Regions from separate parts of the Shewanella mesophila genome, predicted to be linked through region 2. Evidence: predicted binding sites of a transcription regulator. Region 2 holds the regulator's gene; the other holds the start of a gene.

Region 1 (9,065 bases), 230 kb from region 2:
TAGGTCTTGCTATTGGTTATATTATGCAGCCTGGTGCAGGGTTACATATGACCTCTGATCTCGGCGTTGCTGTGGCAAAAGAGGTCCCTTCTGTGATGGAGACCTTAATCAATATCGTGCCAACTAATCCTATTGCAGCGTTAGCTAATGGCCAGATACTGCAAGTGATCGTTTTCGCCGTGGCGCTGGGGATCTCTTTGGTATTAATCGGTGATCATGGTAAGCCCGCGATAAAAGTGTTTGAGAGCTTGGCAGAGGCCATGTATAAGCTGACCGATATGGTGATGAAGTTAGCACCCTACGGTGTGTTTGGTTTGATGGCCTGGGTCGCAGGGCAATATGGTGTCGACATGCTGGCCCCTTTGCTTAAGGTGATCATTGCCGTTTATGTCGGTTGTGCGCTACACATTATTGGCTTCTATAGCCTGTTGCTGAGCACGGTAGCTAAGCTTAATCCGCTGCAATTCTTTAAAGGGATCCGCAGTGCGCTTGCGGTTGCTTATACGACTTCGAGTTCGGCAGGAACCTTACCCGCGAGTATGAAGTGCGCTAGCGAGTCTTTAGGGGTTAATAAGAAAATCTCCAGTTTCGTGTTACCGTTGGGGACGACCATTAACATGGATGGTACCGCGCTGTATCAAGGCGTGACAGCGCTGTTTGTGGCGCAAGCATTTGGTATCGACCTCACTTGGGTTGACTATATCACCATCATCTTAACGGCGACCTTGGCCTCTATTGGTACCGCAGGTGTGCCTGGAGCGGGTTTAGTTATGCTGACGTTAGTATTGACGACAGTGGGATTACCATTGGAAGGTGTTGCTCTTATTGCGGGTATCGATCGTGTTTTAGATATGGCGCGTACAGTGGTGAATGTTTCTGGTGATTTAGTAGCGACTACAATTATTGCAAAGTCAGAAAACGAACTCGATGTTGAGCACTACAATGCCGATGCCGAGCAGAGTCAGATCTTGGCCGAAAGGCTCGAAAGCTAAAGCTTGCCTTTGTGTTGAGGAGCGTTAAAATCGCCGAGCATGGCGATTCTAACGCTCACTATTTTTACTCAGCGCTACTTTTTGTCAGCGTTAATTGAATATTGCCGTCGACGTCTTTAAGTAATAACTTACCTTTTGATTCATCTGCTTGAGTCACTAGTACCATAGCCTGCATTACGCGTTGCTCTTGATTCATTAACGCATCGACGCAGGCTTTCATTGTGCTACCGGCAGGTAAAAGTTCAAGTTGTTGGCCATCTAGCTTATATTGACCAAAGAACTGGTTGCAGCTGTTATTGCCACTGAGTTTTCCATCTTCTGCAAATACTAATTGGGCGGGGCTGTAATCGATGACAGCTTCACCTTGTACCGCTTCAATTAACCATGTTCCATTAATGGCTATATCCGGTGTATCCTCTGCAGGGATTGTTTGGCAAGCAGATAAACCTATAAGCATGCTGGAGACGATGAAGAGCTTGTTTGACATGACGAAATCCAGAAAAAAATATGATCGCTATTTTGACAATGTTAGTGGTAATAAAAAAGAGATGATAGCGAGTTTTCACATGATTTTTAGTTCATCTAGAGTGGCGAACACTGATGAACCCATGAATCATAGTCAGAGATGGTATTGAGAGGGCCATTACGAGATGATGATAGGGTTGAAAATTGCTCATTGGCTTGGGCTATGTATGTTAGTTGTGGGGTTAGCCATTTATGGTTTTACTTCGCTCACTCAAGAGGTGAACGGCATGCTGCTCGTCGCTACCTTAATTGGTTTAGGCTTAGTCATGATGTCACCCTTTCCGATTGTTATGTTTATTCAATGGGCAAGATCTCAGGAAGAACCCCAATAACGACGTTGGTTAGCGCCTGCTAGATATCACTCCTGCAGGCTTGCGCGTCTCTGTGGTTTAGAGCAATGCGTTGTTACGGAATATGGATCCGGTTCGCCGTGTCCGATTTATTGGTTATTAAATTTTGTCGCGCGGCTTCCAGCATAGGCTCTATAGCAAGATGGGTGTTCGGTGTAAAAAAGCTGCAGCCTATAGCGACTTGTGCATTAATCTCCTCTTTAGCAATCTGTTTTCTTAGGCGTCTAGTGAGGCTATCTAAGTTCACTTGATTATCGACAAATGCAAGGATGGCAAATAACCGATCTTCAATTCGCGCCGAAACATCAGCATCCCGCATATGATGATGAATCACCCTTGCCAACTGCCTTAACCCTTGGGTTTGAGAGGTTTTATCTGGGTATTCGCTGATGTCTTCAATCAGCACTATGCCGGCATGAGAACCAAAGCGGCGGCTAAGGCTTAGTTGTCTGGGAGCCATGAGATTAAACCCGTAGGGATTTAGCATGCAGGTCAGTTCATCTTGTACAGACATCATCTGTATTTGTTGCATCAAGAAAAGATGCTTTAATTCGGCTTGCAGAAGTGCTTTGCTGCTTTCAAGCATGGGAAGTAAGCGATTAAAGTGTTTAGCTTGCTTAGTGTTACAGACCGCAATAAGACCAAATAGTTGACCATCGGCCCAATAGATGGGTAAGGCGCAAAATTTTTCAAATTGTGAAAGTTTACTGCTGGTTACTTGGGTCTGAGTTAGCGTTAAAACGCCATAGCCACCATGTGCAAGTAGCGAAGAAGACAACTGGGGATCGCTAAATTTTGTGCCTGCGTATAGATCCAAGTTTGTCGCTTGGCGACTGCAGACCACCTGAAATTCATCCTTAATATATTGTAAAACAACACAGGCATCGGCTTGGTAGAACTCATTTAACAGATCAACTTGTTGTTGCCAGCGAGGAAGGGTAATTGCGGGATGATCGCGCTCTCTTAACCATAAAGTTTGGTCGGTACATTGCAGTAGCATTATATTGCTCTCTTATTATTGTTAAATATATTGGTTTTATCAGGAAAAATCACAACAATCCATACTGGTCATATCATAACCAAAATTCAATTGTTGTGAGAATGTAAACTTTACTTTTGAGATCATTGTCTGCTTTTTGTCTGAACCTTCATTGCTAACTCTGTAGAATTCACCACATTTGTGTATCAAGCTTGATTATATCGAGTCATCATCTTAGCTCTTCGTGGTTTCACCTGTTTCGATTATTTCTTGGGTCGATTTTTGAGAGCGTAATTGACTCTTTGCTTTCTCTAGCATGGGCGCTAACTTAGCACTGGATTCTGGTGCGAAGAAGGCATATCCACAGTCGAGTTGTAGCTGATCATTTTGTTGATTCAGTAGTTTTTCTACACGTTTTCCTATGTGGGGCAGGTCTCGCTCAGAGTCGATAAAGACTAAAACAACAAACTGGGCTTTACTATAGTGAGCGGCGATGTCTGCAGTGCGGATGGTATCTTGGATGATATTTCCCAGCAGTCTTATGTGTTTATCTTCAATGGCCTCAAGCCTAGGAGGCGTAGGATACAACTCAAAAAAGAGAATGCCTGCATGGGCACCAAAGCGGCGTCCAAGGTTCAACTGCCTTGGTGCCATCATGATGAAACCATAGTGATTGAGCATACCCGTTTCACGGTCACGCATAGATAGCGACTCGATCCTTTGACTCTGGCATAGCAAGGCTAAATCTTGCTGCAGCAAGATTTGGAAAGGTTCAAGCATGAAAGAGTTGATCCCTGGTGTGCCATCATCGGCAGTGTTGAGCACACATAGGCAACCGAAAATGCTGCCGTCAGGCCAGAGAATTGGACGTGATAAAATGTTGGTCACCGAGGCGAGGTCATCGGGCAATACCATGGTGTTACTTGATAACTCTAGGTTAATGCCATCAGGCTGACTGCTTGATAATCGGTTAAATAGGTCTATTTTGTCACTATAGACAGTGCCAGACAGATATTTTCGGGTGTCGTTGATAGAGCTGACTATCACCTCAAAACCTAAGTCGGTTTTCTGAACCACAAAGGCGACATCCGCTTGATAGTAGCGTTTCATCAGCTCACATTGATGCATCCAACGGACTAAGTTTATCTGTGCATTATCGTTTTCAAGTATACTAACGCCAGTGTGGATGTTTTCAGGCAGCATAAGAGCAGTGACCTTCAATGTTAAAAGTAGGTTAATTGTGGTTGCCAAATCGGCTTTTAGCAAATATCAACGCTGGTTTTTCATTGCTTTATCTGTTTTAAGCGCAATTAACCTAGAGTCGATTTAATTTTGAGAAATTTGATGGAAATAAGACAAGCAATACTGGCAGATGTGCAAGCTATCGCGCAGCTGGAACAGTCTCAACTCGAAGCCGAGCTTGAGCCATCTCAGCGCGGTGGAACCATGCAAGGGCAGGCTTTTTCCAAACAGGATATAACAACACTTGTCGAGCAACATTGGATCGTTATCGCTGAAGTTGAGGGCAAGATTGTTGGTTATGTTATGGCGGGGAAATGGTCCTTTTTCGAATCTTGGCCCATATATCGCCGCCTGTTAACTCGTTTAGGTGAGCATCAGATTGGAGGGCGAACCTTGACCAAAGCCAATTGTTGTCAGTATGGGCCAATCTGGATAAGCCCTAACCACCGTGGCCAAGGACTATTTGAAGCTATGGTGGCCGAGCTGAAACTCGCGGTAAAACAGCAATATCCTTATATGCTGACTTTTATCTCTGAGGATAATGAACGCTCTTTTGCCGCACATACGCGTAAGGCTTCTATGCAGGTTGTCGACTTTTTCGGTTTCGACGGTAGGGATTACTACCTGCTCGCTACGGCCAATGAGGCTTAGGCTTTTGGGGAAAACAATGAAGTCGATAAATTTAAGTACACTGTTACAACCCTATGAAGAGTTCAGTTTAAGCGCCTTTGACAATATGAAGTTGATAAGGGCTTTATTAAACGAGCTTGGTGAAGGGTGTGATTGCCTTGAACTACCTCGTATAAAAGAGGGAGGCGAAACACGTAATGGCTATTATGTGAATTGGCAAGGTAACTGGTTCGATTGTGGATGGACCAACGATTACAGTGCCAGTATTGAACAGGTATTACCGCCATCACAACAAGCAATAGAGACTGCTCGAAAGGTTGCCGTTCCGACACTAACGTTACAGCAAGTTTCTTTTATGTGTATGGAATACAGCCATTTTGACCATTGTTAATATAGTCACTCATAGCGACTGGGTAGGAATGGGCAATTGATATGATGAGATTGTTTGGTACCTTAAGTGTGCTGAGAAGTAGGAAGAAAAACACACCTAACAGGTGAGTTTTAGCGCTTTCGATGCTGTGTTAACGAGTTTGTCCCTAGGGCCTGTTGCTCTTTTCTGGTTGAATTTTGTTCGAGACAAAAACGTATTAATCGAGGCGAGTGGATTGCAGTATAGTGATCTAAGCAAAATTCACTTAACAAAGAGTAAAACGTTTTTAGCCGAACCCTTCGGGCAGCATTTGTTGGTCATTTCTACTGTGTTCTCAGCTTCTTATGTAGAATAACTACATCACATAGCTTCTTTACTTGTATAAATACCCAACAACTCGCTGCAAAAATAACCTTGAAGGTTCAACAGGCCCAAGAACAGCTATGCTCTTCACTCGTTGCAATCAACAGGGTCTTGCATGTTGCCGACATACTTAAGACATTTCCTCCATCTCTGGACGTCAGATGTTGTGAATGCCCTTAATGCACGACTATATGGATTTAGGCGATAGGGTAACGCTTGGAGCGGTTACCGAGGATGCTAGAGCGGGGGAGCAATTAAGGGCCTTGCCTCATAAGCGCTAAATTCTCGCTGGGCGATCACATCTTTATACTGATTGGTATTAGTTGTGTAAAACCAGGCAAGCTGTTAACCCTGATTGATGGGTACTAATTTAATGAAGGTAAGGTATCAATACAAAAAAACCGCCATGTAGGCGGTTTTTTATTATCGACGCTAATTACAACTTAGCGTCTGCGCGAAGTGCTTCAACTTTGTCGGTGCGCTCCCACGGGAACTCGTTACGACCAAAGTGACCATAAGCTGCGGTCGCTTGATAGATTGGGCGAGCTAAATCTAGCATCTCAGTGAGGCCGTATGGGCGCAGGTCGAAATGTTGACGAACAAGCTTAATCATTACTTCTTCAGAGACTTTACCCGTGCCGAAGGTTTCAACGCTGATTGACGTAGGTTCTGCTACACCGATGGCGTAAGAAACTTGGATCTCACAGCGATCGGCAAGACCTGCTGCAACAATGTTCTTAGCAACATAACGCGCTGCATAAGCCGCACTGCGGTCAACTTTCGATGGGTCTTTACCAGAGAAAGCTCCACCACCGTGACGGGCCATACCGCCGTAGGTATCAACGATGATCTTACGACCCGTTAGTCCACAGTCGCCAACTGGACCACCGATAACAAAACGGCCTGTTGGGTTAATGAAGTATTTAGTATCTTTAGTTAACCATTTAGCTGGCAACACAGGCTTAATGATGGTTTCCATCACGCCTTCAATCAGATCCGCTTGGCTTACGCTGTCACAATGTTGAGTAGACAATACCACTGCGTCGATACCCGCTATGCTGCCATCGCTGTTATAGGCAAAAGTCACCTGACTTTTTGCATCGGGACGCAACCATGGAAGGGTTTTGTCTTTACGAACTTCAGATTGACGTTTCACTAGCTTGTGCGAGTATGTGATAGGGGCTGGCATCAAAACGTCGGTTTCGTTGTTGGCATAGCCAAACATTAGCCCTTGGTCACCAGCACCTTGCTCTTTAGGATCGGCGCGATCAACACCTTGGTTGATATCGGGAGACTGTTTACCAATGGCATTTAGCACGGCACAAGAATCGGCATCAAAGCCCATATCTGAGTGAGTATAACCAATGTCACGCACGGTTTTACGGGTGATCTCTTCGATATCAACCCATGCTGAAGTGGTTACTTCTCCACCTACCATTACCATGCCGGTTTTTACGTATGTTTCACACGCAACACGAGCTTTAGGATCTTGCTCTAAGATCGCGTCGAGTACCGCATCAGAAATTTGATCGGCGATTTTATCTGGATGACCTTCTGAGACCGACTCAGAGGTGAACAAGTGCTTTGCCATATTGGAAAATCTCGTGTCTAAACAATTTGAATGTGTAGAAGTATCTACATCTAGACGGCTATTTTAGTGGAAAACAGAATGGATAACACCCTTTTCGATAAAAATTGTGCTGTAAAGCCCAGTAAATTTTCTAATGGGTCACATTATATAAATGAGTGGGTGATTTTATTTTATTGTTTATTATGAATATTTTTTCAAGGTGATAGACCATGACAGAGGCTAGAAAATCTAGCGTTAAGCTTGGTTATTGTCACTGTCCGCTTGATTTGACTGCAATATAGGCAGCGTAATATTTCAATTTAGCTCGCAACAAGCCCTAGGGTAGACGAGGTAAATACGCCTATCGGCAGTAATATCGGTTTAATCTGCATCAAATGGTGATTTTTATTTGCGTCCCACCGCCTAGTAGGGGAAAATATGCGTCCACAATTGCCCGCAAAATCCCCAACTATCAGCAGGAGAGAGCATGTCATCTCGTAAAGAACTCGCAAACGCCATTCGCGCTTTAACTATGGATGCCGTTCAAAAAGCCAATTCTGGTCACCCAGGTGCCCCAATGGGAATGGCTGATATCGCTGAAGTGCTTTGGAATGACTTCCTTAAGCACAACCCAAACAACCCTGAGTGGGCTGATCGCGATCGTTTTATTCTGTCAAACGGTCATGGTTCTATGCTGATTTACTCTTTGCTGCACCTTACTGGCTACGCATTGCCGATTGAAGAGTTACAAAACTTCCGTCAACTACACTCTAAAACGCCAGGTCACCCTGAATATGGTTATACACCTGGTGTTGAAACGACTACAGGCCCGCTTGGTGCTGGAATCAGCAATGCTGTGGGTATGGCGATTGCTGAAAAGACCTTGGCGGCGCAGTTTAACCGTCCAGGTCATGACATTGTGGATCACTTCACTTACTGCTTCCTAGGCGATGGCTGTTTGATGGAAGGTATCTCTCACGAAGCCTGCTCACTAGCAGGGACCTTAGGTCTTGGTAAGTTGGTTGCGTTCTGGGATGACAACGGTATCTCTATCGATGGTCACGTTGAAGGCTGGTTCACCGACGACACACCTAAGCGTTTTGAGTCATACGGCTGGCACGTGATTGCTAATGTTGATGGCCACGATAGCGACGCTATCCGCGCGGCAATCGAAGAAGCTAAATCGGTTACCGATAAGCCAAGCATGATCTGCTGTAAAACCACCATTGGTTTTGGTTCACCTAACAAGTCTGGCAGCCACGACTGTCACGGCGCACCACTGGGTGATGCTGAAATCGCGGCGGCACGTGAATTCCTTGGCTGGGATCACGCTGCATTTGAGATCCCTGACAACGTTTATGCAGGTTGGGATGCAAAAGATACCGGTGCAACCAATGAAGCTAACTGGAATGGCAAACTCGCAGCATATGCCGAAGCCTATCCAGAGCTTGCTGTCGAATATAAGCGCCGCGTTATCGATGGTGAATTACCCGCGGACTTTGAAGCCAAAGCACAGGCCTTCATTAAAGAGTGTCAAGAGAAAGGCGAAGGCATTGCCAGCCGTAAAGCGTCACAAAACGCCATTGGTGCCTTTGGCGCTATGTTGCCAGAACTTCTAGGCGGCTCTGCTGACCTTGCGGGTTCTAACCTGACCCTATGGTCAGGCTCTAAAGGTATTCAAGACGATCCAGCGGGTAACTACATCTATTACGGTGTACGTGAATTCGGTATGAGCGGTATCATGAATGGTGTCTCTTTGCACGGTGGTTTCATCAACTACGGCGCGACCTTTATGATGTTTATGGAGTATGCCCGTAACGCAGTGCGTATGTCTGCCTTGATGGGTATTCAAAATATCTTCGTTTATACCCATGACTCTATCGGTCAAGGTGAAGATGGTCCAACTCACCAACCTGTTGAGCAGCTTGCGAACCTACGCATGACCCCTAACATGATGGTATGGCGTCCATGTGATGCGGCTGAAACCGCGGTATCGTGGAAAAATGCGATTGAACGTCGTGATGCGCCAACGTCACTTATCTTT
Region 2 (9,065 bases):
CGGCGTCGCGATGCAACCTATAGAGGGGATGCTTATTGGTTTGTCTGGTCGTAATTTGATCAATCATAAAGTGGATACTGTCGAGTCACTTGGACGTCAATTTACTTATCGAGTTGAGGCGCTTTATACCGCTGGGGTTTCTTATGAGTGGAATAGATTTAGCGTAACAACAGACATAGATCTTAATAAAAATAAGCGCTTTGATGAAATCGATAGCACCCAGTATTGGCGTTTAGGCGGTGAAATACAAGCAACTGATTGGCTTGCTTTGCGTTTAGGCTATCGTCATGATCTTGAGGATTCGACCGCTGATATTTATTCCATAGGCACAGGATTTACCATTGGTCGCTCATTTAATTTCGATTTAACTGGCATGATGGGCAGCGATGATGCTGTCGGCGGCGTAATTCAAACTTCTTATCATTTTTAAGCTTGATAGTAAAAAGCGATGAAAGCTGAGATTAGCAAAGATCTCAGCTTTTTTATTTGGGCCACCTGAATTTAACTAGTCATATCTAATATCGATTTGCTTGCTAAGATGATCGCGCTGAGACTACACAGCGATAACGTCATAACCCGTGTTTTCTGCTTGTCTACCCGACCAACGAGTCGATTCGCAAATAAGTAGCCCAAAATAACCGATGGCAATAGCAGCGCCGAAATATAAAAGTGGTGTAAGGTGAGCAGGCCGCTGAAGCCTAAAATTATTAGCGCTATGGTTGAGCTGAAAATAAAAAATGCCGACAGTGCGGCTCGGAACTGTTTGGCGTCTTTTCCTGAAAGTAAGATCGCTAATGGTGGTCCACCAATGGCGGCAATATTACCAAAAATGCCTGATAGTATGCCTGCTGCAAATAAGCTAGTTCGCGTGATAGGGAGAGATAACTTGAGTAAACTTAGCAATACTGCCAGTGCCACGATAATCGCTATGGCTAAACCTAATATCGGTTGTGGTGCCCAGAGCAATAGCAAAGCACCTAATATGCCTCCAGGAATTCGTCCAAGTAATGCATATTGTAAACCGTTAAACTCAAGTGCTGCTCGTTCTCTGAATAGTGTTAACAGTGAGATTGAAAATCCCATTAAGATCACTGGCGCGGGAACGAGGCTGGGATCGACAAGATAAAGCAGTGGCGAGGCGACAACGGCTAAGCCAAAACCGATAAGGCTTTGAGTAAACGCACCCATAAAGATGATTAATGAGGCGAGAATTAAGCTCGTCGGGTCGATGATAAAGTCAGCCACAATTACTCCATCTGGCGGGAATGATTGACAAAAAAGGGACCGTTAAAAGATCCCTTTCTAGATAAATATTTGGCAAGTTGAGTGTATTACTCTAACTCTTCCCATTCGATGCCCATTTCTGTCATCAGCTTTTTCACTTCAGCTGGGATACTATCAGGCTTGTCTTTTGACAAATCATCGTCATGGGGAAGCGGTTGGCCTGTATAGGCATGCAAAAACGCTTCACAGAGCAATTCGCTGTTGGTGGCATGGCGTAAGTTATTTACCTGACGGCGTGTTCGCTCATCGGTTAATACCTTAAGTACCTTTAGAGGAATAGAGACAGTGATCTTTTTCACTTGCTCATTCTTCTTACCATGTTCTGCATATGGGCTGATATAATCGCCATTCCACTCAGTCATTGACTCACCTGTAAATTCTCAAATTCGGGGCAGATTTTATACCCTTACAAATTACAGTCAAATTATTGCCCTTAATTTTTGTGAATTGCAAATAGATTTCTAAATGTTTGGACGTCTAAACGTCTAAATGTGTTGACGGTGAGGGCTTGCTTCGGTACATTTAGACGTCCAGACATCTCTTTGTGGAAGATGACTGTTAGCGTATCGATTTTTAGGAGTAATAGATGACAGAGCGAAAACTAGCCACCACAGCGGTTCGTACCGGGATTGAGTCGGATACTCAACATGGTGCAGTTGTACCGCCCATTTACCTGTCAACAAATTACTCTTTTGATGGCCATAACAATCCCCGCGACTTTGACTATAGTCGTTCGGGTAATCCGACGCGATCAATTTTAGGCGATGCAATTGCTGAATTAGAGCGAGGCGCTACTGGTGTGGTGACCTGCACAGGTATGGCCGCAATTACCTTAGTGACTAGTTTGCTTGGCCCCGACGATCTGCTTATCGTTCCCCATGATTGCTATGGTGGTAGTTATCGTCTGTTTACCAATCTTGCAAAGAAAGGCGCTTTTAAACTTGTCGTGGTCGACCAGACAGATCCTAAAGCGTTAGACGCGGCGATCGCTCAGCAGCCCAAGATGGTATGGTTAGAAACGCCCTCTAATCCGTTATTACGCGTCGTCGACATCGAAGCAATAGCGAAAGCGAGTCACAGCGTAGGTGCACAGGTGGTGGTCGATAACACTTTTTTATCCCCTATTTTACAGCAGCCTCTACTGCTCGGCGCCGATATAGTTATTCACTCAACTACCAAATATATCAATGGTCACAGTGATGTAGTTGGCGGAGCGGTTGTCGCCAAAGATGCTGAGGTCGGTGAACTGCTCCACTGGTGGTCTAATACCTTAGGTTTAACTGGCTCGGCTTTCGATAGTTATCTTACCTTACGTGGTTTACGTACCTTGCCAATAAGAATTCGTGAGCATCAAGCAAATGCACAGAAGGTACTCGCGTTACTGACATCTCATTCTGCGGTTGCAAAGGTATATTATCCAGGGCTTACGGATCATCCAGGACATGAGATCGCGCTAAAGCAACAAAAAGGCTTTGGTGCAATGCTTAGTTTTGAACTAAAAGGTGGAGAATCCCAGCTTATTGCGTTTTTAGATCAGTTAAAATACTTTTCAGTAGCCGAAAGTCTTGGGGGGGTAGAGAGCTTAGTCGCAGTTCCTGCTACCATGACCCATAGAGCGATGGACCCAGAAGCGCGTTTTGAAGCTGGAGTAAAAGAGACTCTGATCCGTTTGTCTGTGGGGATCGAAGATGGTGATGATCTGGTGGCCGACATTCTGGCGGGTTTAGATGCTGCTGAAGCAGTAAGTTGTTAAAGGTATTGAGGAGCAAAAAATGACACGATGTCATTTGCATAAATTTGGTGGTTCTAGTTTAGCGGATGCAGATTGTTACCGCCGTGTCGCTCATATTCTTCTTACTCACGGCCATAGCGATGATCTCATTGTGGTTTCTGCTGCCGGTAAGAGTACTAATTTTTTATATAAGCTGCTCGATCTAAGCGAATCTAATCAGCTGTGGCAAGAAGAGCTGCAAGTATTGATTAGTTATCAACAGAATTTAATTGAGCAGTTACTCTCTAATGAACAAGCCCGTAGTTTGCGTGAGCGTCTATCGACCGATAAATCGCAATTAACCAGCTTACTGTCGATTGACCCATTGAATGATTATCAACGTAATCAAGTGGTCAGTTTTGGTGAACGTTGGTCGTCGCGATTATTGGCCGCATTACTGCGAGAGTCAGGTGTCGCAGCATCCGATGTCGATGCTCGCAGCTTATTAGTCGCCGATGAAGGTGCTGTGCCTCAGATCCGTATCGAGCAATCTAAGCTAAAAGTACAAGACTTGCTTAACAAGCACTCTAACGAACGGCTGGTGATCACTGGCTTTATTTGCGCCAACGATAGAGGTGAAACTTTACTGTTAGGGCGTAATGGTTCAGATTTTAGTGCAACCTTATTTGCCAGTCTTGCCGATATCGAACGTGTCACTATATGGACCGATGTTGAAGGTGTGTTTAATGCCGATCCTAACCGCATTAACGATGCCAAACTGTTGAAGAGTATGTCTTTGACCGAGGCCAATCGCTTGGCGCATCTTGGCTCTCCAGTACTGCATAACCGCACGCTACAACCGCTATTTGATACCGAGGTGAGTCTGGCGGTGCGCTCTAGTTACGCGCCACATACTGACTTTACTTTAATTGCACCTAAGAGCTCTTCTGCTAGTGCGCCAGTGGTGACCAGTTTGCCTAGCGTATCGTTATTTTATTTGACGCTAAATGCCGAGTTACCTCAGCTGTTGGACTGTTTTGCTCAAGCGGGACTGACGCCGTTAGCGTATTGGTCACTTGCCCATGGAAGAGCGGAACTTGCCTTTACCCATGAGAACCAGAAGCAGGCATTAGCGATATTCGAAGCCAATCGAGAGTTTTTGGGCATTGACGAGCTGCAGATGCGGGAAGATCTCGGTCTTGTAGCGTTAGTGAGTGCCGATGCAGGACTATATCGCCGTGGTTTCTCACGATTATTGAACCGTGACGCTCATCCTTTATGTAATGATGGTTTGAGCTTAGTGACGCTAGTGCCTAAGGCGCAGGTTAATCTGTTAACTCAGAAAGTACACCGTCGCTGTGCTGGCCCTCGAAAGCGTATTGGTGTGTTATTGCTTGGCGTTGGTAACATTGGCGAAGCGTGGGTGGATCTGTTTAAGCGTGCTAGGCCCGTGCTAAATAAAGAGCTCGAGGTCAGTGTGGAATTAGTGGGGCTATTGAGCTCAAAGCAAGCGCTGATCAGTGAAACGGACATCGATTTAGATAGCTGGTTGCAACAGTTTAACGAGCGAGCGACACCCTGGCAGTACACTCATCTATTTGAGCAGCTGCAAAATCTGGAGTGTGACGAGCTTATTGCGCTTGATATCAGCGCCAGTGCAGACTTAACCCTTCAATACCCTGAGTTTTTTGCTCGTGGTATTCATATTGTGAGTGCGAATAAATTAGCTGGTTCTGGGCCTTTGCCTTTCTATCAAGAGCTGAAGCAACAATTGGGTAATCGACGATTATTCTGGCGTTACAATGCCAGTTGTGGTGCCGGGTTACCTGTGCAGCACGTGCTGAATGATCTACACAATAGTGGCGATCAGATTGAAGCCGTTGGGGGAATATTTTCAGGTACCCTATGTTGGCTATTTGAACATTTTGATGGCAAGAAACCCTTTTCTGAACTTGTTTTAGAGGCAAAGGGATTGGGGATCACAGAGCCCGATCCTAGAGACGATCTTTCTGGTCGCGATATGCAACGTAAGCTGCTTATTTTAGCCCGAGAGATTGGCTATGATATTGAGCTGGAGGATATTGAGTTGCAATCTTTAGTGCCAGCATATCTTGCTGATATTTCAGTGACTGAGTTTATTGAGCGCTTACCTGAATTAGATGATGAGATGCAACGTCAGTTTCAAGCCGCTGCCGAACAGAATAAAGTGCTTAGGTATGTTGCGGCGCTCGACCGTCTCGAAGGTCAGCTTAAAGCACAAGTGGGTATCGAATGGGTAGATAGCAACCATCCCTATGCTAACTTGACTCCTGGCGACAATGTGTTTGTTATTCATAGTGATTTTTATCAGGCGAATCCATTAATCATCCGCGGCCCAGGTGCAGGGCGAGAGGTTACAGCTGCTGCAGTACAGTCGGATCTTGCACAGATCTGTCGCGATCTATTGCAAGAATAATGGATAATGGTAGCGGCTTAGATGATATCTAGGCTGCTTATTTACACAACAGAGCCGCTAATATAGCGGCTTTTTACTGTTCTTTATTTGTGTTCTTTATCTTTGTTTGTTGACCTTAAACGGATTGGTATAAATTGTTTCTTCTCGCTAGCTAATCCTCATTTCCCTTTCTGATGTCGACTCATTTGATTGGCTGTTTAAGTTAAATTTTACTATGGCTTATGGCTTATGGCTTATTTCTGGCGGTCTGAAAGGGAGAGATTGGTGCGGAACACACTATTTTTAATTTTGATTAACTTTCGCGCTTGACTTCAAACTGAGTTTCTCTAGTATATGGACATATAGACGTCCAAACGTCCATTTAACATTTATTCGAACGTCTGAGGAAATAGAGATGGCTTTTCACCACGCGCAACATGCAAACTCATTAAACCAAAGCTTGTCTGAGCTCAATGGTGACATTAACGTTTCTTTCGAGTTCTTTCCGCCAGCCTCGCCAGAGATGGAAACAATCCTATGGAATTCGATTAGACGTCTTGAGCCACTCAAGCCTAAGTTTGTGTCGGTTACTTACGGCGCTAACTCTGGGGTTCGCGATCGTACCCATGGTGTCATTGAACGTATTCAAAAAGAGACCAGTTTGGTCGCTGCGCCTCATCTCACCTTGGTCGATGCGAGTGATGAAGAGCTTGTTGAACTCGCCAAGCATTACTGGAATTCAGGCATTCGCGATATTGTGGCGCTTCGTGGCGACTTACCCGATGGAAGCCCTAAACCGACTCGATTCGCTAATGATCTAGTGCGCTTGTTGCGCTCTGTGGCCGATTTTGATATCTCCGTTGCAGCCTATCCCGAGGGGCATCCCGACGCTACTAATGCTCAAGCCGATCTTATTAATCTTAAGAAGAAGATTGATGCGGGGGCTAATCGTGCCATTACCCAGTTTTTCTTCGATGTAGAATCTTACTTACGTTTTCGCGATCGCTGTGTCGCGGCGGGGATCGACGTTGAAATCATTCCTGGTATCTTGCCTGTGACTAATTTTACTCAGTTAAAGCGTTTTGCTGGTATGACAAATGTCTCTATTCCTCGTTGGTTACATAAGCAGTTTGAGGGGTTAGAAGATGACCCATCGACGCGTCAACTTGTTGGGGCTAACGTGGCGATCGATATGGTTAAAGTGTTATCTCGTGAAGGGGTGAAGGATTTCCATTTCTATACACTCAACCGCGCCGAGTTGACCTATGCTATCTGCCATACATTAGGAGTAAGGCCGGCAAAGTAAGATCTGTTTTATCGCTCAATGCCTCAGTTTCCGCTGGGGCATTATATTTTTAAGCTGTTATAGTTCTTCAATATTCATCTTTTCGCTAACTTAACCTGACCTCGGGTTAAGTTTATTATCTTATTAGGTAAAACCCTTCTATCCTTATACTGCTTGGTATTAGTCTCTGTTTATCTTTGAATTTTAGTCCGATCGAATCATATTCGAGTAGAAAAGCGGCCAAATTGTTGTTTGTGGGTCATAAGTACTTCAAGGCATATACCAAGATCTGCGGTTGTATTAGGTTGAGTAAGATTGCAATATTAAAAAAAACTAATGTAGAATAATTGCATTGTGCATTCTCTACCTAATTTAGATATTTAGGATTTGTTGATCTTTCAAGGTTGTTTTTACAGCGAATTGTTTGGGATTTATACAAGACAGAAGCTTTGTGGTGTAGTTATTCTACATAAAAAGCTGAGAACGCAGTAGAAATGACTAACAAATGCCGCCCGAAGGGGGCGGCTAAAACCATTTTACTCTTTGTTGAGTGAATTTTGCTTAGACGGCTAGGCTGCAATCCGCTCGCCTCGATTAACACGTTTTGGTCTCGAACAAAATTCAACCAGAAAAACTTAACAGATCCAAAAAAGGAGGTTTACATGAGATCGTTTACGTTTGGTGCGGCACTATTGTTTATGTCTATGCCAGTATTTTCAGAATCAATGGTCATGCCGCCTGCAGCCCAGTTATGTGGTAGTTGTCATGGCCCTACGGGGCAAGGTGTTGAGCCTCTTGGTCCTCGTCTTGCTGGATTATCTGCTGAATATATAAGTCAGCAAATTAAGCTGTTTCAAACGGGGTTGCGTCAAAATACCACTATGGCTCCTATGTCAATGACACTCCAAGGAGATGCGATTAATCAGGTGGCGCAGTACTTTGCATCTCAAGAGGTTGCAGAAGTTACGCCGCATCTTCGTGGAGAATCGGTTGACTATGCAGACCCTACTGCTCAGTTGGTGTATCAAGGTGATTGGGAGCGGCTTATTCCTGCCTGTGTCACATGCCATGGCCCATCGGCTTTAGGCGGTGGTCAATTTCCTCGATTGGCAGGACAACAGGCAAGCTATATCAAAACCCAGTTGTTAGCATGGCAGGCGGGCACTCGTAAGGGCGATGTCGATGCCATGATGGGTACCATTGCTAACAAACTTACGGCTGAAGAGATCGATGCATTAGCCAAATATTTTGCCGACATTAAATAGGGGCCACCAATGAATAAATTTAACTCACTGCTGGGCTTAACTATTGGCTTGGCTGGTTGTAGCGTTTTTAGTATGAGTATTGCGGCTGAATTACCCGATAAGCAAGCCGAACTGAAATTAGCGACAGTCATTAGTGATGACTATCTAAAGGCGGGAGCGCTGGCAGAGATTCCTCAGGGCGAATTTGGCGACAAAGTTAGATTAGGCTATCAACTATTCGTCAATACCCAACAGCTTAGAGGGCAATATGTTGGCAATGAGCTCAACTGTTCCAATTGTCATATGGATGCGGGGCGTAAGGCAAATGCTTCACCTTTGTGGGCGGCGTACCTTGCTTATCCGGCCTATCGTAAAAAAAATGACAAGGTCAATAGCTATCAAGAGCGGATTCAAGGCTGTTTTACCTATTCGATGAACGGCAAAGCGCCAGAGAGCGGTAGCAAAGAGCTGGTCGCGTTATCGGCTTACTCTTATTGGTTAGTCATGAGTGGCTTAATGGATAAATATAAGGTCACAGGGGATGTACCTGAATTGTCCGATGCCGAATTAGTTAAAGGGGGCAAGCGAGATGATTTCATCCTGCCTGGCGCGATAGCTTCTGCCATGACGATTGATGAGCGTGCCAAACTGGCTGGACGAGGTTTTCCTGCTATCCCAAAACCAGAACTCGCCTATTCACCTGAGCGCGGCGCTGAGGTTTATACGGCGCACTGCCAAGCTTGTCACGGTGATAATGGTCAAGGGTTGGCTATTGCGGGTGTATACAGTTTACCGCCGTTGTGGGGACCCGATAGTTTTAACTGGGGAGCGGGTATGCACAGGGTGAACACTGCCGCTAATTTCATTTATGAGAATATGCCTTTTGGTAAGAGTATTCAGCTGACAAATCAACAAGCTTGGGATGTTGCGGCATTTGTGGTCTCCCATGAGCGTCCACAAGATCCTCGATATAAAGGTGATATTGACGCGTTACAAAAGCAATATCATCAACATCAAGGCTATTACGGCAAGAGTGTTGATGGCGGCATGGTGTTGGGTAGCAAGGCGTATCCAATCAATCCGTCAAAATAGCGGCTGAGATATTGA

What was found. Region 2 encodes MetJ, which represses methionine synthesis genes. Its sites were predicted from a motif close to TAGACGTCTAGACGTCTA; they were not measured.
Region 1: the regulator MetJ is predicted to act here: its motif matches at 7,086-7,103, upstream of metK (methionine adenosyltransferase).

The regions. Positions count from the first base shown of each region.
Region 1 is NZ_CP080421.1:3,519,154-3,528,218, reverse strand. Features, by position in the region: gene K0I73_RS15635 (dicarboxylate/amino acid:cation symporter) at 1-992, shown strand, start outside; gene K0I73_RS15630 (META domain-containing protein) at 1,057-1,479, opposite strand; gene K0I73_RS15625 (hypothetical protein) at 1,643-1,849, shown strand; gene K0I73_RS15620 (GGDEF domain-containing protein) at 1,923-2,867, opposite strand; gene K0I73_RS15615 (GGDEF domain-containing protein) at 3,081-4,049, opposite strand; gene K0I73_RS15610 (GNAT family N-acetyltransferase) at 4,191-4,739, shown strand; gene K0I73_RS15605 (hypothetical protein) at 4,756-5,109, shown strand; gene metK (methionine adenosyltransferase) at 5,888-7,042, opposite strand; gene tkt (transketolase) at 7,509-9,065, shown strand, end outside.
Region 2 is NZ_CP080421.1:3,746,675-3,755,739, reverse strand. Features, by position in the region: gene K0I73_RS16550 (conjugal transfer protein TraF) at 1-430, shown strand, start outside; gene K0I73_RS16545 (sulfite exporter TauE/SafE family protein) at 502-1,188, opposite strand; gene metJ (met regulon transcriptional regulator MetJ) at 1,332-1,646, opposite strand; gene metB (cystathionine gamma-synthase) at 1,871-3,037, shown strand; gene K0I73_RS16530 (bifunctional aspartate kinase/homoserine dehydrogenase II) at 3,057-5,450, shown strand; gene metF (methylenetetrahydrofolate reductase) at 5,845-6,735, shown strand; gene K0I73_RS16520 (c-type cytochrome) at 7,413-7,979, shown strand; gene K0I73_RS16515 (c-type cytochrome) at 8,052-9,050, shown strand.